One region of the Streptomyces sp. NPDC002209 genome, then DNA from elsewhere that is predicted to be linked to it. Evidence: riboswitches for the same ligand, from Rfam matches in the RefSeq annotation. Region 1 holds a riboswitch; each other region holds the start of a gene.

What was found. Region 1 has a riboswitch for cobalamin ahead of cobN (cobaltochelatase subunit CobN). Riboswitches for the same ligand answer to the same signal wherever they lie in the genome.
Region 2: it holds a riboswitch for cobalamin, as region 1 does, so the genes downstream of both, ACFYXK_RS15800 (CbtB-domain containing protein) here and cobN (cobaltochelatase subunit CobN) in region 1, are expected to answer to the same signal.
Region 3: it holds a riboswitch for cobalamin, as region 1 does, so the genes downstream of both, ACFYXK_RS00305 (cobalamin biosynthesis protein) here and cobN (cobaltochelatase subunit CobN) in region 1, are expected to answer to the same signal.
Region 4: it holds a riboswitch for cobalamin, as region 1 does, so the genes downstream of both, ACFYXK_RS06460 (energy-coupling factor ABC transporter permease) here and cobN (cobaltochelatase subunit CobN) in region 1, are expected to answer to the same signal.

What each region holds. Positions count from the first base shown of each region.
Region 1 covers NZ_JBIARX010000017.1:88,354-95,886, reverse strand. The annotation lists gene ACFYXK_RS27215 (cytochrome P450) at 1-496, shown strand, start outside; gene cobN (cobaltochelatase subunit CobN) at 588-4,205, opposite strand; cobalamin riboswitch at 4,238-4,379, opposite strand; gene cobG (precorrin-3B synthase) at 4,537-5,961, shown strand; gene ACFYXK_RS27200 (precorrin-8X methylmutase) at 5,958-6,605, shown strand; gene ACFYXK_RS27195 (precorrin-2 C(20)-methyltransferase) at 6,602-7,533, shown strand, end outside.
Region 2 covers NZ_JBIARX010000006.1:417,782-425,314, forward strand. The annotation lists gene ACFYXK_RS15760 (FUSC family protein) at 1-754, opposite strand, end outside; gene ACFYXK_RS15765 (hypothetical protein) at 864-1,691, opposite strand; gene ACFYXK_RS15770 (hypothetical protein) at 1,909-2,316, shown strand; gene ACFYXK_RS15775 (hypothetical protein) at 2,457-2,639, opposite strand; gene ACFYXK_RS15780 (hypothetical protein) at 2,697-3,071, opposite strand; gene ACFYXK_RS15785 (hypothetical protein) at 3,255-3,836, opposite strand; gene ACFYXK_RS15790 (hypothetical protein) at 4,125-4,370, opposite strand; gene ACFYXK_RS15795 (CbtA family protein) at 4,392-5,147, opposite strand; gene ACFYXK_RS15800 (CbtB-domain containing protein) at 5,176-5,388, opposite strand; cobalamin riboswitch at 5,425-5,574, opposite strand; gene ACFYXK_RS15805 (histidine phosphatase family protein) at 5,609-6,031, shown strand; gene pucL (factor-independent urate hydroxylase) at 6,110-7,027, opposite strand; gene ACFYXK_RS15815 (aspartate aminotransferase family protein) at 7,284-7,533, opposite strand, start outside.
Region 3 covers NZ_JBIARX010000001.1:53,612-61,144, reverse strand. The annotation lists gene ACFYXK_RS00315 (putative cobaltochelatase) at 1-61, opposite strand, end outside; gene ACFYXK_RS00310 (cobyric acid synthase) at 231-1,736, opposite strand; gene ACFYXK_RS00305 (cobalamin biosynthesis protein) at 1,748-2,707, opposite strand; cobalamin riboswitch at 2,746-2,897, opposite strand; gene ACFYXK_RS00300 (hypothetical protein) at 3,012-3,233, opposite strand; gene ACFYXK_RS00295 (anion permease) at 3,262-4,545, opposite strand; gene ACFYXK_RS00290 (alpha/beta hydrolase family protein) at 4,899-6,029, shown strand; gene ACFYXK_RS00285 (hypothetical protein) at 6,147-7,533, shown strand, end outside.
Region 4 covers NZ_JBIARX010000002.1:347,729-355,261, reverse strand. The annotation lists gene gcvH (glycine cleavage system protein GcvH) at 1-55, shown strand, start outside; gene glyA (serine hydroxymethyltransferase) at 71-1,327, shown strand; gene ACFYXK_RS06485 (L-serine ammonia-lyase) at 1,547-2,929, shown strand; gene ACFYXK_RS06480 (hypothetical protein) at 3,185-3,490, shown strand; gene ACFYXK_RS06475 (SsgA family sporulation/cell division regulator) at 3,674-4,090, shown strand; gene ACFYXK_RS06470 (hypothetical protein) at 4,207-4,707, shown strand; gene ACFYXK_RS06465 (flavodoxin family protein) at 4,748-5,461, opposite strand; cobalamin riboswitch at 5,545-5,740, shown strand; gene ACFYXK_RS06460 (energy-coupling factor ABC transporter permease) at 5,769-6,464, shown strand; gene ACFYXK_RS06455 (energy-coupling factor ABC transporter substrate-binding protein) at 6,464-6,853, shown strand; gene cbiQ (cobalt ECF transporter T component CbiQ) at 6,857-7,533, shown strand, end outside.

The sequences.
Region 1 (7,533 bases):
CGCTGGCCACCAGACCACGGTCAACCTCGTCGCGAACGGCATCCACGCCCTGCTCGGCCACCCCGACCAGCTCGCCGCCCTGCGCGCCCGCCCGGAACTGGTGGCGGGCGCCGTCGAAGAGGTCCTGCGCTACGAGTCCCCGTCCGGCCTCGCGTCGTTCCGCTACGCCACCGAGCGCATCGAGGTGGGCGGAGTGACCATCCGGAAGGGCGAGTTCGTCCAGATCTCGCTGCTCGGCGCCGACCGGGACCCGGCCGTGTTCGCCGACCCCGACCGGTTCGACATCGGCAGGGCCGACGCGGGCCGCCACCTCGCCTTCGGCCACGGCATCCACCACTGCCTCGGGGCGCCGCTCGCCCGCCTCGAGGGCGAGATCGCCCTCACCCGCATCCTCGAGCGCTTCCCCCGCCTTCGCCTGCACGAGACGCACGAGGCGCGGTGGCAGTCCAACCCCCGCCACCGCGGGCTGCTCAGCCTGCCCGTACGGCTGAGCTGAGCCGCCCGGGAGCCGGAACGCAAAGAGCCGGACCGGCCCTCCCACCCGTACCCGGGTGAGGAGTTGCCGGTCCGGCTCCGTGTGGTGCGGACTACTCCGCCTCGCCCTCCAGGTTGCCCTCCGTGTCCAGGTACACCTGGCGGAGGGCTTCGAGGATCTGGGCGTCCGGCTTTTCCCACATGCCGCGCGACTCGGCCTCCAGGAGGCGTTCCGCGATGCCGTGCAGGGCCCAGGGGTTGGCCTCCTCCAGGAAGGCGCGGTTCGTCGGGTCCAGGACGTACGTCTCGGTCAGCTTGTCGTACATCCAGTCCGCGACGACGCCCGTCGTGGCGTCGTAGCCGAAGAGGTAGTCCACGGTCGCCGCCAGCTCGAAGGCGCCCTTGTAGCCGTGGCGGCGCATCGCCTCGATCCACTTGGGGTTGACCACGCGGGCGCGGAAGACGCGGGACGTCTCCTCGACCAGGGTGCGGGTCTTGACCGTCTCCGGGCGGGTGGAGTCGCCGATGTACGCCTCCGGGGCCGTGCCGCGCAGGGCGCGGACCGTGGCCACCATCCCGCCGTGGTACTGGAAGTAGTCGTCCGAGTCGGCGATGTCGTGCTCGCGGGTGTCCGTGTTCTTCGCGGCCACCGTGATCCGCTTGTACGCGGTCTCCATCTCGGCGCGGGCCGGTCGGCCCTCCAGACCGCGGCCGTACGCGTAGCCGCCCCACACCGTGTAGACCTCCGCGAGGTCGGCGTCCGTACGCCAGTCGCGGGAGTCGATCAGCTGGAGGATGCCGGCGCCGTACGTGCCCGGGCGCGAGCCGAAGATACGGGTCGTCGCGCGCCTCTCGTCACCGTGCTCGGCGAGGTCCGCCTGGGCGTGGGCCCGGACGAAGTTCTCCGACGCGGGCTCGTCCAGGGACGCCGCCAGCCGTACCGCGTCGTCCAGCAGGCCGATCACGTGCGGGAACGCGTCCCGGAAGAAGCCCGAGATGCGCAGCGTGACGTCGATGCGCGGGCGGCCCAGCTCCTCGAGCGGGATCGGCTCCAGGCCGGTGACGCGGCGCGAGGCCTCGTCCCAGACCGGGCGGATGCCCAGCAGGGCCAGCGCCTCGGCGACGTCGTCGCCCGCGGTGCGCATCGCGCTCGTGCCCCACAGGGACAGGCCGACCGAGGCGGGCCACTCGCCGTTGTCCGTGCGGTAGCGGGTGAGCAGGGAGTCGGCCAGGGCCTGGCCCGTCTCCCACGCGAGGCGGGACGGGACGGCCTTCGGGTCGACCGAGTAGAAGTTCCGGCCCGTGGGCAGGACGTTCACCAGGCCCCGAAGGGGGGAACCCGAGGGGCCCGCCGGGACGAAGGCGCCGTCCAGCGCGCTCACCACGTGCGCGATCTCGTCGGTCGTGCCGGCCAGCCGCGGGACGACCTCCCGGGCCGCGAAGTCCAGTACGGCCGCCACCTCCGCCGCGTACCCTGCGGCGACCGAAGCCACCGCCTCCGGGGCCCAGTCCGCGTCCTCCATCGCCTGCACCAGAGCGCGGGCCGCCTCCTCCGCCTCGTCGGCGGTCGTACGGGTGGCCGCGGACTCGTCCAGGCCGAGCGCCTCGCGCAGGCCGGGCAGGGCCGTGGTGCCGCCCCAGATCTGACGGGCGCGCAGGATCGCCAGGACCAGGTTGACCCGGGCCGCGCCGGTCGGGGCGCCGCCCAGGACGTGCAGGCCGTCGCGGATCTGGGCGTCCTTGACCTCGCACAGCCAGCCGTCGACGTGCAGCAGGAAGTCGTCGAAGCCCTCGTCGTCCGGGCGCTCCTCCAGACCCAGGTCGTGGTGGAGCTTCGCGGCCTGGATCAGGGTCCAGATCTGGGCGCGGATGGCCGGCAGCTTCGCCGGGTCCATCGCGGAGATCTGCGCGTACTCGTCCAGGTGCTGCTCCAGGCGCGCGATGTCGCCGTACGACTCCGCACGCGCCATCGGCGGCACCAGGTGGTCGACCAGGGTGGCGTGCACGCGGCGCTTGGCCTGCGTGCCCTCGCCCGGGTCGTTCACCAGGAAGGGGTAGATCAGCGGCAGGTCGCCGAGCGCGGCGTCCGGCGCGCAGGCCGCCGACAGGCCGGCGTTCTTGCCCGGCAGCCACTCCAGGTTGCCGTGCTTGCCCAGGTGGATCATGGCGTCGGCGCCGAAGCCGCCGTCCTCGGCGCGGGCCTGGATCCACCGGTACGCGGCCAGGTAGTGGTGCGAGGGCGGCAGGTCCGGGTCGTGGTAGATCGCGATCGGGTTCTCGCCGAAACCGCGCGGCGGCTGGATCAGGATGAGGAGGTTGCCGCGGCGCAGGGCCGCGAGGACGATGTCGCCCTCCGGGTTGGCCGAGCGGTCCACGAACATGTTGCCCGGGGCCTCGCCCCAGTGCTCCTCGACGTCTTCGCGCAGCTCGGCGGGGAGCTCGGCGAACCACCGCTTGTAGTCGGCGGCCGGGATCCGGACGGGGTTGCGGGCCAGCTGCTCCTCGGTCAGCCAGTCCTGGTCGTGGCCGCCGGCCTCGATCAGGGCGCGGATCAGCTCGTCGCCGTCGCCGGAGACCAGGCCCGGGATCTCCTCGACGGGGCCGAAGTCGTAGCCGCCCGCGATGAGGGTGCGCAGCAGCTCCACGGCGCTGGCCGGGGTGTCGAGGCCGACCGCGTTGCCGATGCGGGAGTGCTTGGTGGGGTACGCGGACAGGACGAGCGCGATCTTCTTGTCGCGGCGCTCGATGTGCCGCAGCCGGGCGTGCCGGACGGCGATGCCGGCGACGCGGGCGGCGCGCTCGGGGTCGGCCACGTACGCGGGCAGCCCGTCCTCGTCGAGCTCCTTGAAGGAGAACGGGACGGTGATCAGACGGCCGTCGAACTCGGGCACGGCGACCTGCGTCGCGGCGTCGAGCGGGGACAGGCCCTCGTCGTTGTCCTCCCAGGCGCTGCGCGAGCCGGTCAGGCACAGGGCCTGCAGGATCGGGACGCCGAGCGCGGCCAGCGCGCCCGCGTCCCACGACTCGTCGTCGCCGCCCGCCGAGGCGGTGGCGGGCTTGGTGCCGCCGGCCGCGAGGACGGTGGTGACGACCGCGTCCGCCGACTCCAGCGCGGCGATCAGGTCCGGCTCCGGGGTGCGCAGGGAGGACACGTAGAGGGGGAGCGCCCGGGCGCCCTGGGCCTCGATGGCATCGCACAGGGCGTGCACGAAGGCGGTGTTGCCGCTCATCTGGTGGGCGCGGTAGTACAGCACGGCGATCCGCGGACCCTCGCCGGCCCCGGGCGTGCGCTCCAGCGGGCCCCAGGTCGGCGCGGCGGCCGGCGGCTCGAAGCCGTGGCCGGTGAGCAGCACGGTGTCGGAGAGGAACCGGGCCAGCTGGTCCAGGTTGGCGGGGCCGCCGTGGGCGAGGTAGCCGTGCGCCTCGGCCGCGATGCCGATCGGGACCGTGGAGGCCTCCATCAGCTGGGCGTCCGGGGCCTGTTCGCCGGTCAGGACCACCACCGGGCGGGTCTGGGCCGGCGCCAGGAGCAGGTCGAGCCCGTCCTGCCAGGCGCGCAGGCCGCCGAGGAGGCGTACGACGACCAGGTCGACGCCGTCGAGCAGCCCGGGCAGATCGTCGAGGGGAAGGCGGGACGGGTTCGCGAACCGGTACGGCACGGGGCCGTCCGCGGTGTTCGCTGCGCGGGCGCTGAGCAGATCGGTGTCGGACGTCGACAGCAGCAGGATCATGCGGCGGCAGGCCTTCCTCGGGGTTTCCGCGCCCCGGGCAGTGAGGACAGCGGGAGTTCCTGACTCACCCGGCGGATGGCTCTGCAGGGTTCACAGTGGCGGGACCGCGCCGGATTCGCACCGGGCTTCCTCCCGGCGGGCCATGGGGCTCCGCCGCTGGTCATCTTAGGTGGCGATCTCCCTGACCGGGAGTGGGGGTGGCCCGCGCCGGGAGGTTCGCCCGACAGGCCCGCCCGCGCCCCCCGACCCCCCGCGCGCCCCCGCTCCGCGGAGGGGGTGGGTGGCGACGGCCACAGGTCGGGGCGGGGGAATCGTGGGTATGCTCGCCGCCATGCCGCCCCAGCCCCCTTCCGCCGCACCACGGGACGAACCCGTCATACGCGACCGCGGTGACGCATGCCCCGGTGCGCTGCGGCTGCATGCCGCGGACGACGGCTTCCTGGCCCGGGTCCGGGTGCCCGGCGGGATGCTCGGCGCGGACGCGGCCCTGCTGCTGGCCGATGCCGCGGACCGGCTCGGCGACGGGCACATCGACCTCACCTCCCGCGGCAACGCGCAACTGCGCGGACTCGGGGCGAGTTGCGGCGGCGCGCTGCAGTCCGTGCTCGTCCGCGCCGGCCTGCTGCCCGCGCCCACCCACGAGCGGGTCCGCAACATCGTCGCCTCGCCGCTGACCGGCCTCGACCGGCGCGGTCTGCCCGATGTGGCCCCCTGGGTCGCGGAGCTGGACCGGCTGCTGTGCGCCGAGCCGGCCGCGGCCGCCCTCTCCGGGCGTTTCCTGTTCGCACTCGACGACGGCCGCGGCGACGCGCGCTCGCTGGCCGCGGACGTGACCGTGCTGGCACGGGGCGCCGACCGGGCACTGCTGCTGCTGGGCGGCACACCGGCCGAGCGCACCGCCGACGCCCCGGGCGCCGGGACCCCGGACACCGACGCCCCGGACACCGGATCCGACCCCGCGGGGCAGCGCCCCGCACGGGCGGTGCTCGTCGCCTCGGCCGACGCGCCGCGGGCCGCGCTGACCGCCGCCCTGTATTTCCTGGACGCGGCGCGCGCAGCCGGCACCCGGGCCTGGCGGATCGCCGAGCTGCCCGCCGAACACGCCCTGGACGCAGCCGGGTTGACGGACCGGCTGGCGGCCGTCGGCATCGCCGCCGAGGCCGGGGCGCTGCCCGCACCGGCCTCGGCCGACGCCGCGTCCCCGTACGGCCCGCACGGGCGGGCTCCCGAGCCGGGGACCGTCACCGGACCCGACGGGACCGTCGCGCTCAGCGTCCTCGCCCCGCTGGGCCGCCTGACCACCGCGCAGTGGCGCCTGCTGGCCGGCCTCACGGGCCGTATCCGCCTGACCCCCTGGCGCGGCATCGTCGTCCCCGGCCTGCCCGCCCACGCCGCAGCACGAGAACTGGCCGCCCTCGCCGAGGCCGGGCTGGTCACCGCCCCCGACGACCCCTGGCGGTCCGTCACCGCCTGTACCGGTCGCCCCGGTTGCGCCAAATCCCTCGCGGACGTACGCGCCGACGCGCGCGCAGCCGTCACCCGCGCGACCGGCCCCCTGCCCGTGCACTGGTCCGGATGCGAACGCCGGTGCGGGCACCCGCGCGGCACCGCGTGGGTGGACCTGGTCGCCACCCCCGCGGGCTACGACCTCTCCGCCCCCGGCCGCACCGCGCGCCGCGGCCTGCAGACCTCCGAACTTCCCGCGGCCCTCGCGGACGCACGCCGCACCACCTCCCACGACGCAGCGAAGAAATGAGCGAGTACACAGTGTTCGAGTACGAGAAGGACGGCGCGGCGATCTACCGCCAGTCCTTTGCCACGATCCGCGCCGAGGCGGACCTCTCCGGGCTGCCCGCCTCCGTCGCCCAGGTCGCGGTACGCATGATTCACGCCTGCGGAATGACCGACCTGCCCCGTGACCTCGGCTACACCCCCGACGTCGTGCTGCGCGCGCGTGCCGCCCTGAGTGCCGGCGCGCCGATCCTGTGCGACGTGCAGATGGTCGCCAGCGGCGTCACCCGCAAGCGGCTGCCCGCCGACAACGAGGTCATCTGCACCCTCTCCGACCCGGCCGTGCCCGCCCTCGCCGCGAAGATGGGCACCACGCGCAGCGCCGCCGCCCTCGAAGTCTGGCGCGACCGCGGCCTGCTGGAGGGCTCCGTGATCGCCGTCGGCAACGCGCCGACCGCGCTGTTCCGACTGCTCGAGATGATCGAGGAGGGCGCCCCGCGCCCCGCGGCCGTCATCGGCGTCCCGGTCGGCTTCATCGGCGCCGCCGAGTCCAAGGACGCGCTGGCCGCCCACGCCTCCGGCCTCGACCACCTGATCGTGCGCGGCCGGCGCGGCGGCAGCGCCATCGCGGCCGCCGCCGTCAACGCGATCGCGAGCGAGGAAGAATGAGCAGCGCAGCCAGCACCGCAGCCGGCACCGGAAAGCTGTACGGCGTCGGGCTCGGCCCCGGCGACCCCTCCCTGATGACCCTCCGGGCCGTCCAGGTCATCGCCGAGGCCGATGTCGTCGCGTACCACAGCGCCCGCCACGGCCGCTCGATCGCCCGCTCCATCGCCGCCGGGCACCTGCGCGCGGACCACGTCGAGGAGCCGCTGGTCTACCCGGTCACCACCGAGACCACCGACCACCCCGGCGGCTACCAGGGGGCGATGGAGGAGTTCTACGAGCAGTCCGCCGCCCGGCTGGCCGCGCACCTGGAGGCCGGCCGGACCGTCGCCGTGCTCGCCGAGGGCGACCCGCTCTTCTACGGCTCGTACATGCACATGCACAAGCGGCTCGCCGACCGCTACGAGGCCGAGGTGATTCCCGGGGTGACCTCGGTGAGCGCCGCCGCCGCCCGGCTCGGCACCCCGCTCGTCGAGGGCGAGGAGGTGCTGACGATCCTGCCCGGCACCCTGCCGGAGGAGGAGCTCACCGCGCGCCTCGCCGCCACCGACTCCGCGGTCGTGATGAAGCTCGGCCGTACCTTCCCCGCCGTGCGCCGTGCCATGGAGGGCAGCGGACGGCTGGCGGAGGCCCGGTACGTCGAGCGCGCCACCATGGCGGGCGAGCGGACCGGCGTCCTCGCCGACACCGACCCCGCGAGCGTCCCGTACTTCGCCGTCGCCGTCGTGCCCAGCCGCATCGGCAACCCGGGCAGCGTGCCGTCCGGGCCCGGCGAGGTCTGCGTCGTCGGCACCGGACCGGCCGGGCCGCTCTGGCTCACCCCCGAGACCCGGCGGGCGCTGGCCGACGCCGAGGTGCTCGTCGGGTACACCACGTACCTGGACCGCGTCCCCGTCAAGCCGGGGCAGATCCGGCACGGCTCCGACAACAA
Region 2 (7,533 bases), on a different contig from region 1:
CGTTCAGCTGGGCCAGCATCCGTACGAGGGAGGGGCTGCGGCCGTGCACCCGGGCGCGGCGGCCCAGCACCAGGTCGTAGGCCTGGTTCAGGGCGTGCGTGACCTGGCGGCGGCGCTCGTCGTAGTCCGGTCCGCCCGCGGCTTCCAGGGCGTCGGCGAGGGCCCGGTAGGTGTCGGCCACGGCGGCGCGCTCCGGTTGCCGCCCGCGCAGCGGCCAGCCCAGCAGGGTCAGCAGGAGGACGAACAGCCCGCCCGCGGCCAGCAGCAGCGGAGCCGTCCACCAGGGCCGGGGGAGGGGCAGGCCGGCGCCGACCACGGCGTTGAGGAGCAGGAGCAGTCCGGAGACGGAGGCGACCGTGCCGATCGAGGAGATCATCCCGGAGACGAGGGCGATCAGGGTGAGGGCGCCGACGGCGAGCCAGCCGTGGCCGAAGACCAGGGTGCCCAGGGCGACTCCGACCGCGCCGAAGAGCTGCGGCACGGCGATGTTCAGGATCCGCATCCGGTAGGCGTCGGCGGTGTCGCCGATGACCCCGGACAGGGCGCCCATCGAGACGAGGGCCCCGTACTCGGGCTCGTTCAGGGCGAAGCCGACGGCGAGGGGGGCGGCCATCGCGACGCCGGCCCGCGCGGCCGCGGCCCAGGGGATCGGTGCGGTGCTCGGCCGCAGTCCGTTGAGCAGCCAGGCGGGCGGAGCCAGCGGGCGGTGCCGGGGTCGCCCGGACGGTATCTGTTCGGTGCGTTCGGTGCTCATTCAGCTTCCGTGCGGCCGCTCGTGAATCGGTTCTTCTGCGCTGTTCCGTGGTCTTGCGTTCTTCTTGCGTTCTTCTGGGGCGGTCTGAGTGCGTTGGTACCTTCCGAGCTTATGGGGTGCGACGCAGTCGTCCCGCCAACCAGGCGGCAACAGCGGCGGCGAGCCCGATCGCCAGAATCACCCAGGCGGTGGTGCGCAGGAACGCGGTGAGCGCGTCGTACACCGCCGCGGCGGCCGCCCGGTCGATGTCGGCCGGCAGGTCGTCCAGCGTGAGCCGGCGGCAGACGGCCACCGCGATCCACAGCAGGACGGCGCCGACGGCGACCCCCAGGCCGGTGGCGATCACCGCGCGCCGCCGGCGGACGGCGACGCCGATCGCCGCCGCGGCCAGCACCACGGTCAGCACGGGGAGCCAGATGCCCGCGATCTGCAGCATGCGGAAACCCTTCCTGAGCGCGCCGAGATTGTCGTACTCCATGACCTTCACCGAGACGTGGGTGACGGGGATGCGGTCGGCGAACGGCACCCCGTCGGCGACGAGTTCCCCTTTGACCTGCTCGATGACGGGCGCGAGGTCGATGGTGACGGCGTCGCCGTCGCCGGTGGTGAGGGCCTGGAGGAAGGCGGCGTGCGCGGCGCGGTTGGCCGCGTCCCAGGCGGTGCGGTAGGCGGGGGTGCCGGCGAAGGAGCGCAGGGCCTCGCCGAGCAGGGCGTCGACCCCGCCCTGGAAGGGGCCGGCGTCGATCTGCCCGGCGAGGGCGCGGCCCGCCTGGGTGACGACGACGCCCTGGACGGCCGCGTTTTCGGCCAGCGGGGACATGGCGGCGGTGTACCGGTCGGCGTTTCCCAGCTCGCGGTCGGCCCAGTACGCGACGGCGCTTGCGGGCACGAGGACGGTCACGAGGACGACGAGTACCGCCGAGAGGAAGGTGCGCACGTCACCAGGGAAAGCCGGGACGGTGCGGGGCGCGAGCGGTGCTGCTGCGGGTGGGTGGCGGATCGGCGGATCGGCCTCGCCTGCCTCGCCCTGCCCGGGATGCTCTTCGAGATCGACGCCGTGGCGGTACGCAGCCCCTGATCCGGCGGTCCGCTGATCCACTTGCCGGTCGGGGGCGGTGGGTGTGCCCTGGATGATGGGAGAGAGGAGCCCTGTCATGGCACATGCGGCACCCACCGCCCCGATGAGGCGGCACTGGCAGGCGACCGGCACGGACGACCCGATCAAGGGCCAGCTGACGCGGGCCCTGCTCCTCGGACTCGTCTACGGAGTCTGGGCGGCCTTCATGAGGCGCGACACGGACGGGGTCGACGCGGGCAACGTCTTCTACGGGATCCTGTGCGGCGCCGTCTTCGCCGCCATCATGTTCACGCTCGCCCGTGTCGGCCCCCGGCTGATGCGGGAGCTGCACGCCACGGCGTACGGCGCCTTCGCCGGTATCGCCGTGGGCTACCTGTACAGCCTGGCCGACCACTCGATCCTCCGCTCGTGCTGGGTCGGCTTCATCACCGGCGTCGGCTTCGGGCTGGCGGCGTTCTACCGCTACTACACGCGCGAGCCCTGACCGGAAGGCCACTGACCCGGAAGGCCGGGGCGGGGGGCGCGGCCCCCCCCCGGGGCCCCCCGCCCCCCCCCCCCCCCGCGGGGGGGGGGGGGGGCCGCCCCCCCCCGGGGGGGCCCCGCCCCCCGCCCGTATCCCAGGGCTCAGTCCTCGGGCGAGGACTCGCAGCCGGTGGCAGAAGTGGCCCCCGCGGCCACGGAGGCGGCGGGGGCGGGGGCGTCCTCGCCATCGGTCCCACGGCTCGGCGGCTTCGGGGCCGGCGGGGCGTAGCGGGTGACCTCGGCGCGGAGCATGGCGTTCAGGGCGGCGTACGGGTCGATGGGCATGCCGGAACCTCACGGTGTTCGGGGGTGTGTGGGGGTACGCGCTGCTGCTCGGCCCGCTCAGCAGCGCAGGACCACACTCCGTACCGTTCCCGCGGACGGCACCGGCCCGGCCGTTCCGAACGAGCCGGCGCGCATCGCCCGGCCGGCCTGTTTCACGTGGAACACCGGCCGCGGCAGCTGCCGTACACCCGGCGTTCCGCGCACGACGAGGCGTACGGCGGGCCGCACTTCGGGATCCGCTGCCGGATCGGACTCCCCCTCGACGGGGGCGCCCGGCTCGCTCGGCGCGCCGGACCCGCTGCGCTCGGCGGCGGCGGCCGCCGCTGCGGCGGTCGTGACGGCGGGACCGGACGCGAACAGGCACAGCAGCACGACGCAGGCCGCCGAAAGGGCCCTGGCCAGCGCCGTGCGTGCATGCCGTGTCCCGCTCATGCGAGGGGTCTGCCCCGACACGCCCGGGGACTCCCCGACCGGACCGCAGAAGCCCCCGACCGGGGGACGAAGACACCCCCCTCGGCTGACGGAAGCCGAGGCGGCTGCCGGTGCCCGGGGCGGTCGGGGGGTGCTCGGGGGCAGCCGCCCCCGACGCCGGCGGCCGGGCGCGACGCCGGCGGGTCAGCCGGTGCGGTGCCGGCCGGTCAGCCGTGCCAGGACCGTGGTCTCACCGCTGACCAGCCGCAGTTGGGCCCGACCGGGCCGCTGCGCGCGTCCGCTGATCCCGCCGGGCGAGACCCGGTCGACGGTGAAGACGGCGGTACGGCCGTCCGCACGCGCGATCTCGACGGTCAGCCCGCGCCGCAACTCGGCGAGGCGCAGGTCGGCGGCCGTGACCACGGCGGCGCCTGCCGAGCCCGGGGCCGGGGTGTCGGGGTCCCAGAAGGCCTCGTCCCCGTCCCCGCCCAGCGGCAGGTCGACTCCCAGACTCGGGATGGACAGCCGCAGCGGCCGTGCGGCCCGCAGCGGTGTGATGCCGGCGGCCCGCACGGGTCGCGGCCCCTTGCCGGTGGCGTGCTGCCCGGAGTGCTCCAGCTGCTCGACGAGCCGGCGGTGACCGGACAGGCCCAGGGCCCGCGAGGGCAGCGCGTCGGCGGCGGTGGCAGCAGTGGGCCGTGCGCCCTCGGTGCTCCGCAACATCCCTATGCCGGTGCCCAGCAGAGCCACTGTCAGCACGCCGACCACCCACTTGGCGCGGGGCATGGAATTCCCTCCTGGTCCGATCTCCCGGCTCCGGTGGCCGGGTCTCCTGAGAGCAGTGGAACCCCTCGCTGCCCGTCAGTACCGCTTACAACGCCGAAGACTGACGTCGCGTCACAGGCGTGTCGGCGGCCGCCCCGGACGTCTTCCCAGCTGGTGACGGGTGCACCGCCCCCGACCCGAGGATTGCGCAGGATACGGCCGAACGAGTGCACCACGCAGCGCACACGGGTGGACGGCGGGCCGATGCCCGGCAGGACGGGCCGGCGGGGCTCCCGGCGGCCAGGAGGGTCAGATCAGGACGAACGCAATCGCCGCCGCCCCCATGAGGGCGGCGGCGAGGTGGATGGCCGGGTGGCCGTAGTCGCCGAACCAGAGGTGGCGGGCCAGGCCGCCGAGGGCGGCCAGGGCCGTGATGATGCCGACCTGGGCCAGGAGCGTGGCGGCGGTGAAAGGGGCCAGGAGCAGCAGAACGGTGTTGAGCCAGAACGGGACGGCGCCCGTCCAGCCGCGCCATTCCCAGATCGCCGTCTGCATGTACCACCGGCCCCCTCATCGTCAGCTCGCGGGCTGTACAGCCTCCTGGGGTGCGGCGGCCGGGACAAGGGCCCGTTCGGCAAGAAAACCGAAGACCAGGCCGAAAGTCGTCCACATCGCGACCTGGATGGCCACGGTCGCGAGGCGGAACTGCCAGATCAGGGCGGCCGGGAAGTCCGCCGGGACCTCGTTGATGCCGGGCAGGGCCGCGTAGGCGATGGCGACCACCGCGACGAAGCCGACCGAGGCGACGACCGAGGCGTTCCAGTTCCCGAGCTTGGGCGCCAGGCGCCGGCCCAGGATGAGCGCGCCCGCCGACAGCAGCACGCTCAACGCGATCATCAGGATGTAGAGGGTGGTCCTCCGGACGACGGTGTCGGGGTCCCCGACGGCCGGCGGGTTGGAGGGGTACTTGAGGAACGGCACCAGGTTGAAGGTGACGAACAGGCCGCCCGAGACCAGCAGGGCCGTGACCCGCGGGCCGAAGCGGCCGATCCGGCCCAGGGCGTAGCAGAACACGAGCGCGGCGATGCCGCCGAGCGCGATCCCGTACAGGAGCGTGCCGGTGCCGAGGCCTGCCGTGGCCTGGAGGGCCCGGCTGACCGGGGCCGCCTCCTCGGCGTGATCGTGGGCGGCGTGGCCCGCCTCCTCGATGGCGATCGCCGCGTCGACCTTGGACTCACCGAGGACGTACGCGACGAGGAACGCGGCCACGCCGGCGAGCAGACCCGCCAGCATGCCCCGGACCAGCAGGACGCGGGGGGAAATGGAGTTCATGGTTCGGTTCTTCCCTTGCTGGTGGAGATCAGTGGCAGGGGAAGCCGAGGAGGTGGCGACCGTCGTGCATCCACTCGTGGACGGTGTCGCCCTCGAAGAGCGCGGTGGCGCCCTGCTCGGCACCGACGAGGTAGAGCAGGACGAGCATCAGGACGCCGACGAACAGGGCCCAGGGGGCGAGCGCGGAGAGCGAGATCGGGGTGACGGCAGGGGCCGTCGTGGGCACGGCGGAGTGAGCCATGGCAGAACCTCCAGAGGGAACACGCGTCCCGGTCAGTGGTGCTAGCGACGACATGGCGGGTCTGACTTCTCCTCCCCCTCCGGGAGGATTCACAGTGGCGCGACCGTGCCGGATTTTCACCGGTACTTCCGTCATACCGTCGTCTTTTTTTGGTTGTCGTCCGAGACCGTACCGCGTTTACGCTCCCCTTATGAAGAGCGACGTAGTACGAGTTCAGTTCGTGAGACGTCCATTCGACGACGCCGCACGGCAGATGCGCTTCGGCCACGGCGACCCCTGCCCGGAGTACGCGGGCCTGCAGGGCCCCGACACGGGGCAGTGGGCCGGGCGGACCCTGGACGAGGTCGCCGCCGAGGATCCGGCCGCCGTCCGGAGGTGGCTGACGGACCCCGACTACGCACCGCCCGGCGGCGAGTCCGTCACCGCGCTGATCGCCCGCGTCGGCGCCGCGCTCGCGGCTCTGCCCGCGGGCACGCACCGCGCCGTGGTCGACCAGGCCGTCGTACGGGCGGCCGTCGTGTCCGCGCTGGAGCTGCCGGCCGCCGCGTTCTGGCGCCTCGACGTACGGCCGGACACGGTGACCAGCCTCACCGGCCGGCTCGGGCGGTGGAACCTCCAGCTCGGACAGCCGGCCGGGACGTAGCCGGAGCACGACGTGCCGCGGGCAGCACGACGGCCCGGACCCCGCGACGCGGTCCGGGCCGAGCGGTGACGAGGGGCGTCAGGCGACGATCCAGTCGCTCGTCGCGATCACCGGCTGCACGCCGTCGCGGTGCACGGTGCCCTCGATCAGGCCGTACATCCGGTCCGCCGCGAAGTAGACCTCGTTGTCGTTCTTGAGGCCGAAGGGCTCCAGGTCGACGAGGAAGTGGTGCTTGTTGGGGAGGTTCAGGCGTACCTCGTTGACCCGCGGGCAGTGGTCGAGCACCCGCTCGGCCATCTGGTTGAGGGTCTGCTGCAGCGAGTACGAGTAGGTCTCGGCGAACGCCTCCAGCATGTTCTTGCGGACCTTCTTGTACGACTGGTCCCAGTCGTACGCGGAGTCGTCCGCGGCCAGCGCCGAATGCGCCCAGCGCGCGGTGACCTTGGTCGCCAGGATGCGGTCGTACGCCTCCTTGAGCGTCGTGTACTTGTCCTTGATGTAGCCGTGGAACTCGGAGTTCGTCGAGTTCATCACCGTCAGGTCCTTCAGACCCGAGATGACCTGCAGACCGGTCGTCTCGCTGTACGTGATCTGCGCGGTGCGCACCTCCTGGCCCTTGCGGACGAAGGAGTGCTGCTCCTTGCGCGTCGGGACCGGGATCCGCTCCCAGGCGTACTCCTCGATCCGGATCTGCGCCTCGCGGATCGGCGACTGGGAGGAGACGAAGTGCTTCGCGAGCAGGATGCCGAAGGCCTCGGGGGAGGCGATGCCGTGCTCCTTGCCGAAGGCGTACACCGTGTTCTTCGTGGTGTCCGTCGGCAGGCAGTTGGCGTTGTCGCCGGTCAGGTGGACGTCGCGGAACTCGCCGCGGAGCGCGACCGAGACGTTGAGGTCGCGGATCTCGTGCCACGAACCGTCGCCGCCCTTGCGGGTGACCTTGACGATGCGGTTCTCGGCCTTGCCGTACTGGTTCTGCGCCAGGACGTGCTTGCTCATGGTGTCTTCCTTCGGTGCCTCGGGAACACGGAGTCCGGTGGTCTGGATCCCGTACGCCCGGCGTCCAGCGCCCGCCCCCGACCGCAGGACGTCCCGCTCCCCGCCGTTCGGCCCCGAAGGGGCCGCCCCGGGACTGACGTGCATCCCGGTCCGTAGGTGCTGCTTCGGATTGCAACATGTGCGCAGGGCGTTGTTACCCGTACAGATCATCCGAACACCGGCACCCACGGCTTGGGCGACCGCACAGCGCAGCAGGTCAGACAGTGTGCGTATCCGCGACCGACAGCGCCTCGTCGAGGATCGCGAGGCCCTTGGCCACGTCCTGCGGGCCGATGTTGCAGGGCGGGGCGACGTGGATGCGGTTGCCGGCGGTCAGCGGCCACAGCCCGCCCTTCTTGCAGGCGGCGGCGAACTCGGCCATCGGCGCGTTGTCCGCCCCGGAGGCGTTGTACGGCACGAGCGGCTCGCGCGTGCGGCGGTCCCGTACGAGCTCCAGGGCCCAGAAC
Region 3 (7,533 bases), on a different contig from region 1:
GCCGCAGGTCGTCCTGACCGACCACCGCGGTGAACGGGAAGTGGGTGGTGCTCGTGCTCATCCGCTGATCACTCCTTCGAGTGGGCTGCGCCCGCGACATGCTGAGCGAGAGCGGCCCTCGGCCATGCTGGTCATCTGCTCCCCGCGGTGACGGGGGTGGTCCGCTCCTCCACGAGCACGTGATCGAACTGCTGCTCTGCTCCCCGCCTCCGCGGGGATCTCCCGGGCCTTCACGGTGCGCCCGGTGGGAGGAACGGGAGGCCCGACGGGGCTCCGGTCTCGATCAGGCGGAGCAGGGCGTCGGTGTCCGCGTGCTCGGCGATCAGGTCGCCCAGCAGGTCCAGCTGCTCCTCCCGCAGGGCGCCGAACGAGGTGTCCGGGGACGGGACGAAGCGGCGCCCGGCAGCCGCGGCCACCTCGCGCAGGAACGCCCTGCGGAAGCCGTCCGACTCCAGCGAGCCGTGCCAGTGGGTGCCCCACACCGACCCGACCCGGCAACCGTCGAGGAACGGCTCCCCGCCCAGGACCTCGGCCACCCCGTGGTGGATCTCGTAGCCCGTCACCGGCTCGCCCAGCGCCGCACCCTCCGGCCGCGCCAGGGTCTTCTCCCGCTCGAAGCGGATCCGCACCGGCAGCAGGCCGAGCCCGTCCACCGAGCCCGCCCTGGACTCGACCTCGTCCTCGATGTGCTCGCCGAGCACCTGGAAGCCGCCGCAGATGCCCAGCACCGGCCGCCCCTGTGCGGCCCGCCGCGCCAGCGCGTCCGCGAGGCCGCGCTCGCGCAGCCACTCCAGCGCCTTCACCGTGCCCCGGGTGCCCGGGACCACCACGAGGTCCGCGTCGACCAGTTCCTCGGCCCGGTCCACGAACCGCACCACGACCCCCGGCTCCGCCGCGAGCGCGTCGACATCGGTGAAGTTCGACATCAGCGGCACCGCGCACACCGCGACCCGCAGGACGTCCTCGCCGACCGGCGGCGCCACGACCGACTCGCGCACCGCGCCCCGCAGGGAGACCCGGAGCCCGTCCTCCTCGTCGATGCCCAGCCCGTGCCGGAACGGCAGCACGCCGTACGTGGCCCGGCCGGTCAGGTTGCGCAGCATCTCCATGCCCGGCTCCAGCAGCGACACGTCGCCGCGGAACTTGTTCACCATGTATCCGGCGATCAGCGACTGGTCCTGCGGCGACAGCAGCGCCGTCGTCCCGAAGAACGAGGCGAAGACCCCGCCCCGGTCGATGTCCCCGACCACGACCACGGGGAACCGCGCGGCCCGCGCGATGCCCATGTTCACGATGTCGGTCCGGCGCAGGTTGATCTCGGCCGGACTGCCCGCCCCCTCGCAGATCACGGCGTCATACGTGCCCCGCAGCTGCTCCAGGCAGTCCGTGACGACCCCGAGAAGCTGTTCCTGGCGCCCCCCGTGGTAGCCGCGCGCACTCATCTCGCCCACCGGCTTGCCCAGCAGCACCACCTGGCTGCTGCGGTCGCTGCCGGGCTTGAGCAGCACGGGGTTCATCAGCGCCGTCGGCTCCACGCACGCCGCCTGCGCCTGCATCGCCTGCGCCCGCCCGATCTCGGCGCCCTCGCGCGTCACGAAGGAGTTCAGCGACATGTTCTGCGCCTTGAACGGCGCCACCTTCACGCCCTGCCGGGCCAGCCAGCGGCAGATGCCCGCCGTGACCACGCTCTTGCCCGCGTCCGATGTCGTACCGGCGACGAGGAGCCCCCCGCCCAGCTTTCCGCCGCTCACCGGCGTCCCCTCCCAGCCACACGCGACACCGCACAGCGCAGTGCCACACACGCCCCCAGCGCCAGCCACGTCACCTGCCGTGACAGCCGCACCGCCCGATCGATGTCCGCGACCTGCACCGGCCGCCCCGCCCCGCCGTTCAGTACGGCCCGGTGCTCGACCCGCCCCCCGTACGCCAGGGTGCCCCCCAGCCGTACGCCGAGCGCCCCGGCGAACGAGGCCTCCACCGGGCCGGCGTTCGGGCTCGGGTGCTTGGCGGCGTCCGCGCGCCAGGCCCGTACGGCTCCCCGCCGGTCGGGCCCGGCCAGTACGGCGGCCAGCGCGGTCAGCCGGGCGCCCGGCCAGCCCGCGAGGTCGTCGAGCCGGGCCGAGGCCCAGCCGTAGCGCAGGTACCGCGGCGACTTGTGGCCCACCATCGCGTCCAGGGTGTTCACGGCGCGGAAGGCCAGCAGCCCGGGGACACCGGCGGCGGCGCCCCACACCAGGGCCCCGACCACCGCGTCGGAGGTGTTCTCGGCGACCGACTCCACGACGGCGCGGGCCATCTGCTGCTCGTCCAGGGCCTGCGGGTCGCGTCCGCACAGGTGCGGCAGCCGCTCCCGGGCCACCTCGGCGTCCCCGGCGGCGAGTGCGCCGCCGATGGCGCGGGCCTCGCGGCCCAGGGAGGTGCCCCCGACGACGGCCCAGGTGGCCGCTGCTGTCAGGGCGATACGGGCGGCTGCGGGCCGGGAGCGCACGGCGCGGGCGCCCAGCGCACCCACGGCTGCCGCGCCCCCGGCGCACACGAGGGTGTGGAGGAGGCCCCGGGCGCGGTCGTCGCGCCACAGGGCGCCCTCGACTGCGGAGGCTGCTCGTCCGAAGGCGGCCACGGGGTGCCCTCGGCGCGGATCTCCGAGGATCCGGTCGCCGATCAGGCCCGCCGTGGCGCCGTACGCGAAGACGCGATCGGCACGCATGGTGGCAGGTATGTCCTCACTCAGGGTCCGCGCCCTGGTTCGACGTGTCCGGCGGTGGGAGTTCCTGGCTCCCGGGGCGCACGTGCCGCGTGCTCCCCGGTGACAGTGGCGGGACCGCGCCGGATTCGCACCGGACTTCCTCTCCATGCCGCCGTATTGGCTCGGGCAGTCCACCACGCACCGCGAAGGCCCGTCAACTCGCCGTTGACCTGCGGCGGGGCAGGTCACCGCCCCGGGCCGCAGGTACGGGAAAGCTCCCCCCGGGATGCCCGGAGGGAGCTTTCGTGCGCCGTGCCCGAATCGGTCAGCTGACGATCAGGTAGATGCCGTACGCCACGGCCGCCGCGACGAGCGCGAAGCAGGCGTACGCACCGCTGCGGGCCAGGGTGGCGGTGCCGCCCTGCTCGGTGGCGGCCTCGTGCTTGGAGAGGCCCACCAGGCCCAGGGTGAACAGGGCCACGAGCGTGACGGTGGCGGAGAGGCTGACCCCGAAGACGGAGCCGAGTGCTGCCCAGTCGATCTTCATACTGCGGAATCCTCTGTCGTTCTCGGGGTCAGACCGCGGCGGCGGGAGCCGCCGGAGCCGCGGGGACGGCGGCCGGGATGGTGGCCTTCAGGTCCTCGTCGGCCACCGCGGCGGTCGTACCGGCGGCAGCCGCCTCGGCGGCCACGGTCGGCGGGACGGTGACGGCGGCCATGGCCGTGGTGACGACACCCGGCTCCTCGGCCGCGGCCTGCTGCGCGGCGTTGACGTTGCTGTGGTCGACGACCTGGCGGCGGGAGATGAGCCAGATGGCGACGCAGGAGCCGACCAGGAAGAGCGCGACCGCGGCGACGCCGAGGTCACCGGTGCGCATGACCAGCTCGGCGCCGGAGGCGACGACGGCGGCGGCCGGCAGGGTCAGGCCCCAGGCGATGAACATGCGGGTGGCGGTGGACCAGCGGACCACACCGCCCTTGCGGCCCAGACCCGCACCCATGACGGCGCCGGAGCACGCGTGGGTGGTGGAGAGGGAGAAGCCGAGGGTGGAGGAGGCCAGGATGACGCTGGCGGCCGAGGTCTGGGCGGCGAAGCCCTGCTGCGGCTGCAGGTCGGTCAGGCCGCTGCCCATGGTGCGGATGATGCGCCAGCCGCCCAGGGAGGTGCCCAGCGCGATGGCCAGACCGGCGGAGACGATGACCCACACCGGCGGGTTCGCGCCGGAGTCCAGGGCGCCGCCCGCGACGAGGGCCAGGGTGATGATGCCCATCGTCTTCTGCGCGTCGTTGGTGCCGTGCGCGAGGGAGACGAGACCGGCCGAGGCGATCTGCCCGGCGCGGTAGCCCTTGGTGGCGGTCTTGCCGCCGACCTTGCCACCGAGCTTGTACGTGACCTTCGAGGCCAGCATCGCGGCCGCACCGGCCACGATCGGGGCGGCGATCGCGGGGATCAGCACCTTGGTGACGACGACGCTGCCGTTGACCGCGCCGATGCCGGCGGAGGCGACCGCGGCGCCGATCAGGCCGCCCATCAGGGCGTGGGAGGAGCTGGAGGGGAGTCCGACCAGCCAGGTGACGAGATTCCAGAGGATCGCGCCGACCAGCGCGGCGAAGATCACTTCCGGCTGGATGCCCTCCTCGTTGATCAGGCCCTTGGAGATCGTCTTGGCGACCTCCACGGACATGAACGCGCCGACGAGGTTGAGCACGGCGGACATGGCCACCGCCGTCTTGGGCTTGAGGGCGCCGGTCGAGATGGTGGTGGCCATCGCGTTGGCCGTGTCGTGGAAACCGTTCGTGAAGTCGAACACGAGAGCGGTGATGATCACGATCCCGAGGAGAAGCGTTATGTGCTCCATTTACCCAGGCTTCTGTTTGACGTCAGTGGCTCGGCGACCGTAGGCAACCTGAGTGAACGGAAGATGAACTGATGCGGGCGGAGCGGTGTACTGGCCCGTCGTGCCATCGGGACCTTCGTCCTGATTTTGCCGCCGATACCGCGATTAATGCACGTCAAAGCGGGGTGAACGAAAGGATCCGCAGCGGATCACAGGCCCCTGGACCCACCCTCGAGGGGGCCTGGAAGAGATCTAGATCACTCCTCCGGTCGCCCCGGCGCGCCGCTGCGCGATCCCTTCCCGGCCCCGCCCGGCGGTATGCGGAACATTCCGCTCAGGTGGCCCGCCCGGGCTCCCGCCTCGACACTGGAGCCGTGCGTACCGCCACAGCGACGGCCGCGGTCGTCGCCACCTCCCTCGTCGGTGCCGGTGCAGCCGCGGTCGCGGCCGGCCGGTACGCCGCCGACGCCGCCCTGCGGCACGAGCCCGGCCGCCCCCTGCCCGGCGAGGCGCGGCTCAGCGTCCACTCCGCCGGCTCCGGACAGATCGTGCTGACCCGCTCGCTGGCCTCCCTGCGTCCCGGTACGTACGGACTCGCCGCCCCCGGCGTGCACGCCGTGGTGGGGCCCGTCCTCGAGGGGGCCGCGCCCGGACCGGACACCGTCGTACGCCGGCTCCTCGCCGTCACCCACGGCAGCCTCGAGCCCGGCACCCGGGTCGCCCTCACCCCCCAGGTCCACGCGGGCAACCCCCGCACCGCCCTCGGGCTCGACCACGCCGACGTGGACATCCCGGGCGAGCTCGGCGGGCTGCCCGCCTGGTTCGTGCCCGCCGCCCGCGACACCTGGGTGATCACCGTGCACGGGCTCGGCGCCGGCCGCGAGCACCCGATGGTGGTCATGCCGTTCCTGCACCGCCAGCGGATGCCCGTCCTCGACCTCGGCTACCGCGGCGACCTCGGCGCCCCCGCCTCGCCCGACGGTCTCGGCCACCTCGGCGAGTCGGAATGGCGGGACGTGGACGCCGCCGTCCGCTACGCCCTGCGCTACGGCGCCCGCCGGGTCGTCCTGCACGGCTGGTCCACCGGCGCCGCCATGGCCCTGCACGCCGTGGAGCGCTCGGCCCTCGCCGACCGGATCTCCGGGCTCGTGCTGGACTCGCCGGTGCTCGACTGGCACGCCACCCTGCGCGCGCTGGTCGCCGCCCGCCGCACCCCGGCCCCGCTGGTGCCGCTCGCGGTGCGGGCCGCCGAGGGGAGCGCCGGGCTGCGCGCCGAGGGCCGGGGGGCCGGGGCGGACCCCGCGGCGCTGCGCGTCCCCGTCCTGATCTTCCACGGCCCGGACGACACGCTCGCCCCCTGGGAGCCCTCCCGCCGGCTCGCCGCCGCCCGCCCCGACCTCGTCACCCTGAAGACCGTCCGCGAAGCCCCGCACGGGGCGATGTGGAACGCCGATCCGGCCGGATACGAGGAAGCCCTGAGGCGCTTTCTCACCCCTCTTATGTGAAGGCCGTGTGCCGGACGGGACAGGGAGGGTGCATTCTCCCCGTATGTCCCCCTGGCGACCGGCGATAATGGCTGGTTCCGTTTGGGCTTTCGGCCGGTGACGGGCGAGACTGCTTCCGTGACGTCCCGAAAGCCTGATGAGCAGTTGGCTCGCGACTCCAGACTCCGACTCGTCTCCCCGCGTTCCGTCGCCGCGGCCCGCAAGGCGGTGACCGACCGACGCGCCCGTACCGCCTCCCGGCCCCCGGCGGGCACCCCGGCAACGGCCGAACTCGCGAACCGGGCCCGGGCCTCGCTCGCCGACGCCGTACGGCTCGCCCGCTGGGCCGAGCTCAACCTCGGCGCGGGCGACGGAGGCCGACCCGCGCCGGCGGGGGCGCTGCCCGCGCCCGATGTGGAACGGGCCGCCGCTGAACTGAACCTGACACACGGGCAGATCCGGGTCGGCTGGGACCGCGCCCGGCTCGCCGGCCTCGTGGAAGTCCACGGCGGCCACGCCCGGCCCGGCTGGCGGCTGCGCGCCTGGGACCGCGACGACACCGCCGTACTGCGCGGCTGGGTCGCCCTGTTCGACGCCTGGTCGCTGGTCCACCCGGCCCCCGCCGACATCGCGCCCGCGGTCGTCGCCGAGGTGGTCGAGGCGATGCCCCAACTGCTGTCGCTGCTCCAGCTGTCCGCCGGTCCCGTGACCGTGCCGGACCTGCTGGACCTGCTCGGCCAGCGGGTCACCGAACTGCGCGACGAGCGGTGCGAGGTCCCCTACGACACCCCGGTGCACGAGACTTCGCCCTCTGACGGGACGCCGGCCACCGCCGACGCCGGGGCGGCCGGCCTCGATGTGGCCGTCGCGGTCGCGGAAGCCGCCCACGCGGCGCCCGTCCCGCTCGCCCGGCTGCTGCGCTGGGCGCTCGGCGGACTCGCCGCCGTCGACGCCGTCACCCTCGGTCCCGCGCAGGCCACGCTCACCCCGCTCGGCAGCTGGGCCGTCTGGGTCAAGCTCGAACAGATCTGCGTCGCCGCGCAGAGCCCCGCCGGCAACATCGAGCAGTCCGCCGCCGCGATGCTGCACGGCTGCGCCCGGCTCACCCCGGGACCGGCCCGCGCCGAGTACCAGGCCTGGCTCGCCGCCCGGCCCGTCCGTCACGCCGTCAGCGAGCTGCTGCACGCCGCCCGAGGGGAGGACGCCCTGCTGCGGGGCCTGGCCTTCGAGGCCCTGCGCGTGGTCGGCGCCCCGGCCGAACCCGAGGTGCGCGCCGCCGTACGCGACGCCGCCCTGCGGCCGTACGCCCTGCTCTGGCTCGCCGAGCACGACGGGGTCGATCCCGACGAGGCCCAGGACGTGCTCACCGCCGAGGAGTCGACCTGGCTCTGGGTGGACACCGCGGCCGCCATCGCCGACCACGGCGAGGCCGACCTGCTGGCACGCCACCTCGACTCGGCCGTCCGCACCACCGTCCCGCGCCTGCTGGACGAGGTCCGCGCGGTCGGCCATCCGCGCACCGTCC
Region 4 (7,533 bases), on a different contig from region 1:
GCCGGCCGACCTGCTCTCCGCCGAGGAGTACGCCAAGCTCACCGCCGGTAACTGACCACAGGGGATCCTGATGTCTGTTCTGAACACCCCTCTCCACGAGCTCGACCCGGACGTCGCCGCCGCCGTCGACGCCGAGCTCGCACGCCAGCAGTCCACCCTGGAAATGATCGCGTCGGAGAACTTCGCTCCGGTCGCGGTCATGGAGGCCCAGGGCTCGGTCCTGACCAACAAGTACGCCGAGGGCTACCCCGGCCGCCGTTACTACGGCGGCTGCGAGCACGTCGACGTCGTCGAGCAGATCGCGATCGACCGCATCAAGGCGCTGTTCGGCGCCGAGGCCGCGAACGTCCAGCCGCACTCGGGTGCGCAGGCGAACGCCGCCGCGATGTTCGCGCTGCTGAAGCCGGGCGACACGATCATGGGCCTGAACCTGGCCCACGGCGGTCACCTGACCCACGGCATGAAGATCAACTTCTCCGGCAAGCTCTACAACGTGGTCCCGTACCACGTCGACGAGACCGGCGAGGTGGACATGGCCGAGGTCGAGCGCCTCGCCAAGGAGTCCAAGCCGCAGCTGATCGTCGCCGGCTGGTCCGCCTACCCGCGCCAGCTGGACTTCGCCGCCTTCCGCCGCATCGCGGACGAGGTCGGCGCGTACCTGATGGTCGACATGGCGCACTTCGCCGGCCTGGTGGCCGCGGGCCTGCACCCGAACCCGGTGCCGCACGCCCACGTCGTCACCACCACCACGCACAAGACCCTCGGCGGTCCGCGCGGCGGTGTCATCCTGTCGACGCAGGAGCTGGCCAAGAAGATCAACTCCGCGGTCTTCCCCGGTCAGCAGGGCGGCCCGCTGGAGCACGTGATCGCGGCCAAGGCGGTCTCCTTCAAGGTCGCGGCCTCGCCCGAGTTCAAGGAGCGCCAGGAGCGCACCCTGGAGGGCGCGAAGATCCTCGCCGCCCGCCTGGTCCAGGACGACGTCAAGGCCGTGGGCGTGGACGTCCTCACCGGCGGCACCGACGTGCACCTGGTCCTGGTCGACCTGCGCAACTCCGAGCTGGACGGCCAGCAGGCCGAGGACCGCCTCCACGAGGTCGGCATCACGGTCAACCGCAACGCCATCCCGAACGACCCGCGGCCGCCGATGGTCACCTCGGGCCTGCGGATCGGTACGCCGGCCCTGGCCACCCGCGGCTTCGACGCCGAGGCCTTCACCGAGGTCGCCGAGATCATCGCGCAGGCGCTGAAGCCCGCGTACGACAGCGAGGCCCTCAAGGCGCGCGTCTCCGCGCTCGCGGCGAAGTTCCCGCTGTACCCGACGCTCTAGCGACGGCTTGGGAGGGCCCGGCCTGGTGTCACACAGGGCCGGGCCCTTCCTGTGTGACACGAGCCATACCCGAGCGCCGTCCGGCGACCATCGCGGGCAGACGAAACGTTCACCTCGCCACGTTAAGCTCGACTGTCGGACAAAATCCGAACAATCCCCCCTCATACGATCAGCCCCGCCTGCCCCTCCACCCACGAGCAGACAAGGGAGTCCGCCACCGTGGCCATCTCCGTCTTCGATCTCTTCTCCATCGGCATCGGTCCCTCCTCCTCCCACACGGTCGGTCCGATGAGGGCCGCCCGCATGTTCGTGACGCGGCTGAAGAAGGACGGCGTACTCGCCCAGACCGCAGCGGTCCGGGCAGAGCTGTACGGCTCCCTCGGCGCGACCGGCCACGGCCACGGCACGCCCAAGGCCGTGCTGCTGGGCCTGGAAGGCCACTCCCCCCGCTCGGTGAACGTGGAGACGGCCGACGACGAGGTGGAGCGCATCCGCCGGACGGGGCGCCTGCGCCTGCTCGGCACCGAGATCGGGGAGGCGCACGAGATCGCCTTCGACGAGCCGAGCCAGCTGATCCTGCACCGCCGCCGCTCCCTGCCGTACCACGCGAACGGCATGACGCTCTTCGCCTACGACGCCTCGGGCGCCCCGCTGCTGGAGAAGACGTACTACTCGGTCGGCGGCGGCTTCGTGGTGGACGAGGACGCGGTCGGCGAGGACCGGATCAAGCTCGACGACACCGAGCTGAAGTACCCCTTCCGCAGCGGCGACGAGATGCTGCGCATGGCCCGGGAAAGCGGGCTGTCGATCTCCGCGATGATGCTGGAGAACGAGAAGGCCTGGCGCACCGAGGAGGAGATCCGCGAGGGCCTGCTCGAGATCTGGCGCGTCATGCAGGCCTGCGTCTCGCGCGGCATGTCGCGCGAGGGCATCCTGCCCGGCGGCCTGAAGGTCCGGCGCCGGGCGGCGAACACCGCCCGCAAGCTCCGCTCCGAGGGCGACCCGCTGGCGCTGTCGATGGAGTGGATCACCCTCTACGCGATGGCCGTGAACGAGGAGAACGCCGCGGGCGGGCGGGTGGTCACCGCTCCGACGAACGGCGCCGCGGGCATCATCCCGGCGGTCCTGCACTACTACGTGAACTTCGTGCCCGGCGCCGACGAGGAGGGCGTGGTCCGCTTCCTGCTGGCGGCCGGCGCGATAGGCCTGCTCTTCAAGGAGAACGCCTCGATCTCCGGCGCCGAGGTCGGCTGCCAGGGCGAGGTCGGCTCGGCCTGCTCGATGGCGGCCGGCGCCCTCGCCGAGGTCCTGGGCGGCACCCCCGAGCAGGTGGAGAACGCGGCCGAGATCGGCATGGAGCACAACCTGGGCCTGACCTGCGACCCGGTCGGCGGCCTCGTCCAGATCCCGTGCATCGAGCGCAACGGCATGGCGGCGGTCAAGGCGGTCACCGCGGCGAAGATGGCGATGCGCGGCGACGGCACCCACAAGGTCTCCCTCGACAAGGTCATCAAGACCATGAAGGAGACGGGCGCCGACATGAAGGTCAAGTACAAGGAAACCGCCCGCGGTGGTCTGGCGGTCAACGTCATCGAGTGCTGATCCGGCACGCATGACGAGTGAGGGGCCCGGCGCAACGCGTCGGGCCCCTCCGCGTTGCCCGCCGCAACAGGCTTAATTCGCAGGTGATTTGAGGTTTGCGGGGAGTTGATCACGCGTGAGGGCGAACCCTCGGCCGCGGGCTGGTTTCTCGATGATCACCTGCGCCATGGTGATCACGTGACGTCGCGGCCACACCCCCGGCGGCCGGCCAACCGCCTTGGACCGCAGCCTTTTTGCGTACTGGAGGACTTCATCATGGCAAGCAACCGCAGCATCCGCGTGATCTCCGCCGTCGCCTCGCTCCCCTTCGCCGTCGCGCTCTTCGCCGGCGTCGCCCAGGCCGACAACGGGGCCGGTGCGGGCGTCTCGTCCAACGCCGCCGTCGCCGAGATCCTCGGGAGCGGGGTCGCCGGCAGCAACCTCGGCAACGCCTCCACCACCCAGCAGGTCGCCACCGGCTCCGGGGCGTCCAACCAGAGCAACGGCGCCCAGGCCAACGGCGCCGGCTTCACCGCCGTCGGGCAGTCCAACGACTCGCTCGTCTTCAACCCCGTCCCGTAACGGACCGGTGACGCAGCGGCCCGCCCTTCCCCCGGAGGGCGGGCCCCTTCGCTTTCCTGTGCCAAGACGGGCCCAGCGGCCCTCCGGGTCGGGACCTTCGGCCCGCTGGGGCGGCCGGCAGGTGGGCTAGCTTGCCCGAGAGGGCGGATTCTCCCCCCGCGAGCCGACGGAGAGGTGGAGCGCATGGACGGCACGGACGGTATCGAGCACCACGTCCTTGCGCTCCGGCTGGAGGCCTCGCCCGCACCCCTTCCGCTGCTCGGGGCCTTCACCTACCGCTGCGACCGGCCCTACGAGCTGGCCCTCGACTTCCGGGGCGCCGGGATGCACGTGGCACGCTGGGTCTTCTCCCGGGACCTGCTGCTCGACGGGGAGGTCTGCGCGACGGGCGAGGGGGACGTCCAGGTGTGGCCCCGCTGGCAGGGCAGGGAGCCGCGGGTGTTCCTCGCCTTCACCAACGGCGAGCGGAGCTGCGTGGTGTCCGCCCGTGCGAAGGACGTGCGCACGCTGTGCCGGCGGCTGGTCGGGCTGGTGCCGCGGGGCGAGGAGCAGCGGCACTACGACCTCGACGCCGAGCTGAGCACCCTCCTGCCCCGATAGGGGGCGATTGGTCCCTTTTCTTTTTGTTTCTGGCGTTTTGGGTGCAACCATGAGCCTGCCCGGAGTGTCCTCAGCAGTGACACCGGTCCCCGCCTCCGAAGAATCAGGGGGACGTCATGAACCACCTCCGCCGCCGGCAGCTCGTGGCCCTGGCCACAGGTGCGCTGCTCACCGCCGGGATCACCCTCGCCGCGCCGGCCTCGGCCGTCGTCCGGCCCACGCCGCTCGTCGTCAACGCCCGCTGGGGCGGGCACTGCACGTACGACCGCATCGTCATCGACCTGCGGGGACGCGTCCCCGAGGTCGTCGTCACCCGCGTGCCGAAGCCGGTCCAGGACGGGTCCGGCATGCCCGTCCCGCTGGCCGGGAAGCACTTCCTGCAGATCCGCCTGCACCCCGCCGCCGCGCACGACCGCGCGGGCGACAGCACGTACCACGGGCCGAAGCTCGTCAAGATCTACCTGCCCCGGCTCAAGGGCCTCGCCATGACCGGCGACTTCGAGGGGTACGTCACCTTCGGCGCCGCCTTCGACGCCAAGCCCGCCTTCACCTCCTTCACGCTGCACGGGCCCGAGCGGTTCGTGCTGGACGTCGCCCACCGCAACGTGTGCCGGTGAAGACGGGAGTGGACGCTGGCCGACGTATCGGCGTGAGGGACTACCGGTGCTCGGGGTTCGGGAAGTCGAAGCGGCAGCCGGCGTCCCACTCCGAGCGCTGGTTGCCGTGCGCCGGGATCCCGCCCGAGCGCTTCAGCAGGGCCGCCAGGTGCATGAGGTTCCAAGACATGAAGGTCGTGTTCCGGTTGGTGAAGTCGTTCTCGGGACCGCCCGAGCCGGGGTCCAGGTACGAGGGCCCGGGCCCGGCCTCGCCGATCCACCCCGCGTCGGCCTGCGGCGGGACGGCGTAGCCGAGGTGCTGGAGGCTGTAGAGGATGTTCATGGCGCAGTGTTTGACGCCGTCCTCGTTGCCGGTGATGAGCGCGCCACCGACGCGGCCGTAATAGGCGTACTGGCCCTGATCGTTCAGGATCGAGGAGCAGGCGTAGAGCCGCTCGATGACCTGCTTCATGACGGAGCTGTTGTCGCCGAGCCAGATCGGTCCGCACAGCACGAGGATGTCGGCGTCCATGACCTGGCTGTACAGGACGGGCCACTGGTCGGTTTCCCAGCCGTGCTCGGTCATGTCGGGCCAGACACCGGTGGCGATGTCGTGGTCGACGGCGCGGATCAGCGAGGTCCGGGCGCCGGCCGCCTCCATGACGGCGCGGCTCCGCTCGATCAGGCCCTCGGTGTTGCTGGGCTCGGGCGAGCGCTTGAGGGTGCAGTTGACGTAGAGGGCGGTCAGGTCGGAGTAGTCGTAGTCGGCGGCCACGCTGCCAGCCTGGGCGGCGATCGCCGGGGCCGCCAGCGGACCGCACCCGTTCGGGCCGGGTTGGTACCGGTCCGTCCGTCCGACTAGGGTCAACGGGCCTTGGTGTACGGGAAACCGGTGGGAAACCGGTGCGGCCCTCGCCACTGTGAACGGGAAGTCCGGCTCCACTCCTCTGGGAAGCCACTGGGCGGCGCGGGGGGATCCGCATCGCCCGGGAAGGCGGAGTCAGGGCATCAGCACCCGAGAGCCAGGAGACCGGCCGGGGCGCGTTGTCCATCCACGAGGTGCTGGAGAGGTCTCCCTACCCATGCATATAGCCGAGGGGTTTCTGCCCCCTTTGCACGCGGTCGCCTGGGGCGCCGCGTCCGCTCCGTTCGTCGTCCACGGTGTGCGCGCCCTCACCCGCGAGGTGAAGGCGAACCCGGAGAGCACGCTGCTGCTCGGGGCGTCCGGTGCATTCACTTTCGTCCTTTCCGCACTGAAGATCCCGTCGGTGACGGGCAGTTGCTCGCACCCCACCGGGACCGGGCTCGGCGCGATCCTGTTCCGGCCGCCGATCATGGCGGTGCTCGGCACGATCACCCTGCTGTTCCAGGCGCTGCTGCTGGCGCACGGCGGACTGACCACACTCGGCGCGAACGTCTTCTCCATGGCGATCGCCGGGCCCTGGGCGGGGTACGGGGTCTATCTGCTGCTGAAGCGCCTCGGCGTCCCGCTGATGGTGACCGTCTTCTTCGGCGCCTTCTTCGCCGACCTGGTCACCTACTGCGTGACCTCCGTGCAGCTGGCGCTGGCCTTCCCGGACCCGGGCAGCGGGTTCCCGGGGGCGCTGGCGAAGTTCGGGGGCATCTTCGCGGTCACCCAGGTCCCGCTCGCGGTGAGCGAGGGCCTGCTGACGGTGCTCGTGATGCGGCTGCTGATGCAGTCGAGCAAGTCGGACCTGGTCCGGCTGGGCGTCGCGAAGCTGACCGGCGGCAGCGGGCAGAAGGCGACGGCGGTCTGATGGCGATGAACCGGAACACGAAGATCAACGGCCTGCTGCTGCTCCTGGTGGCGGCCCTGGCCGTGCTGCCGCTCGCGCTGGGACTGGGCGAGGGCAAGGAGGAGCCGTTCACGGGCGCCGACGCGCAGGCGGAGGCGGCGATCACCGAGCTGAAGCCGGACTACGAGCCGTGGTTCTCGCCGCTGTACGAACCCCCCTCCGGGGAGGTGGAGTCGGCACTCTTCGCCCTCCAGGCGGCGCTCGGCGCGGGCGTGCTCGCGTACTACTTCGGCGTCCGCAAGGGCCGCCGGCAGGGCGCGGCCGCGGCGGCTGCCGCGGCCGCGGACACGGCTGCGGCTCCGCCGGACCCCGCGGGCGTTCCCTCGGGCACCGGCGCCACGGGGTCGTAGGCGGTGCTGCCGATCGACGTGGCCGCGCACAGCAGTCGCTGGCGTGGCCGCCATCCGCTCGAGAAGGCCCTGCTGGGACTGGGGCTGACGGTGACCGCCGTGTGCCTGCCGCCCTGGCCCGGCGGACCGCTGGTCGCCGCGGCGACGCTGGCGGTGCTGCTCGGCCCGGCCGGTGTGGCCGGACGCCGGCTGTGGCGGGCCTTCCGGATCCCGCTGGGCTTCTGCGTCACGGGCGCACTGCCGCTGCTGGTCGCCGTCGGCGGACCGGCCGGGTTCGTCTCGCTCGCCCCCGACGGCCCCCGGCATGCCGCGGAGCTGCTGCTGCGGACCTCGGCGGCCTCCCTCGGCGTGCTGCTGTTCGCCTTCACGACGCCCGTCTCGGACGTCCTGCCCCGGCTGGTCCGGGCCGGGGTCCCGGCGCCGGTGGTGGACGTGGCGCTGGTCATGTACCGCATCGGCTTCCTGCTGCTGGACTCGATGGCCCAGGTCCGGCGCGCCCAGGCGGCCCGCCTGGGGCAGTCGGGCCGGGCCGCGGTGTGGCGTTCGCTGGCCGGGCTCGCCGCGACCTCCTTCGTACGGGCCTTCGACCGCGCGGCGCGGCTCCAGGTGGGCCTGGCCGGGCGCGGCTACGACGGCGCCCTGCGGGTCCTCGTACCCGAGGCGGCCCTGTCGTGGCGGTT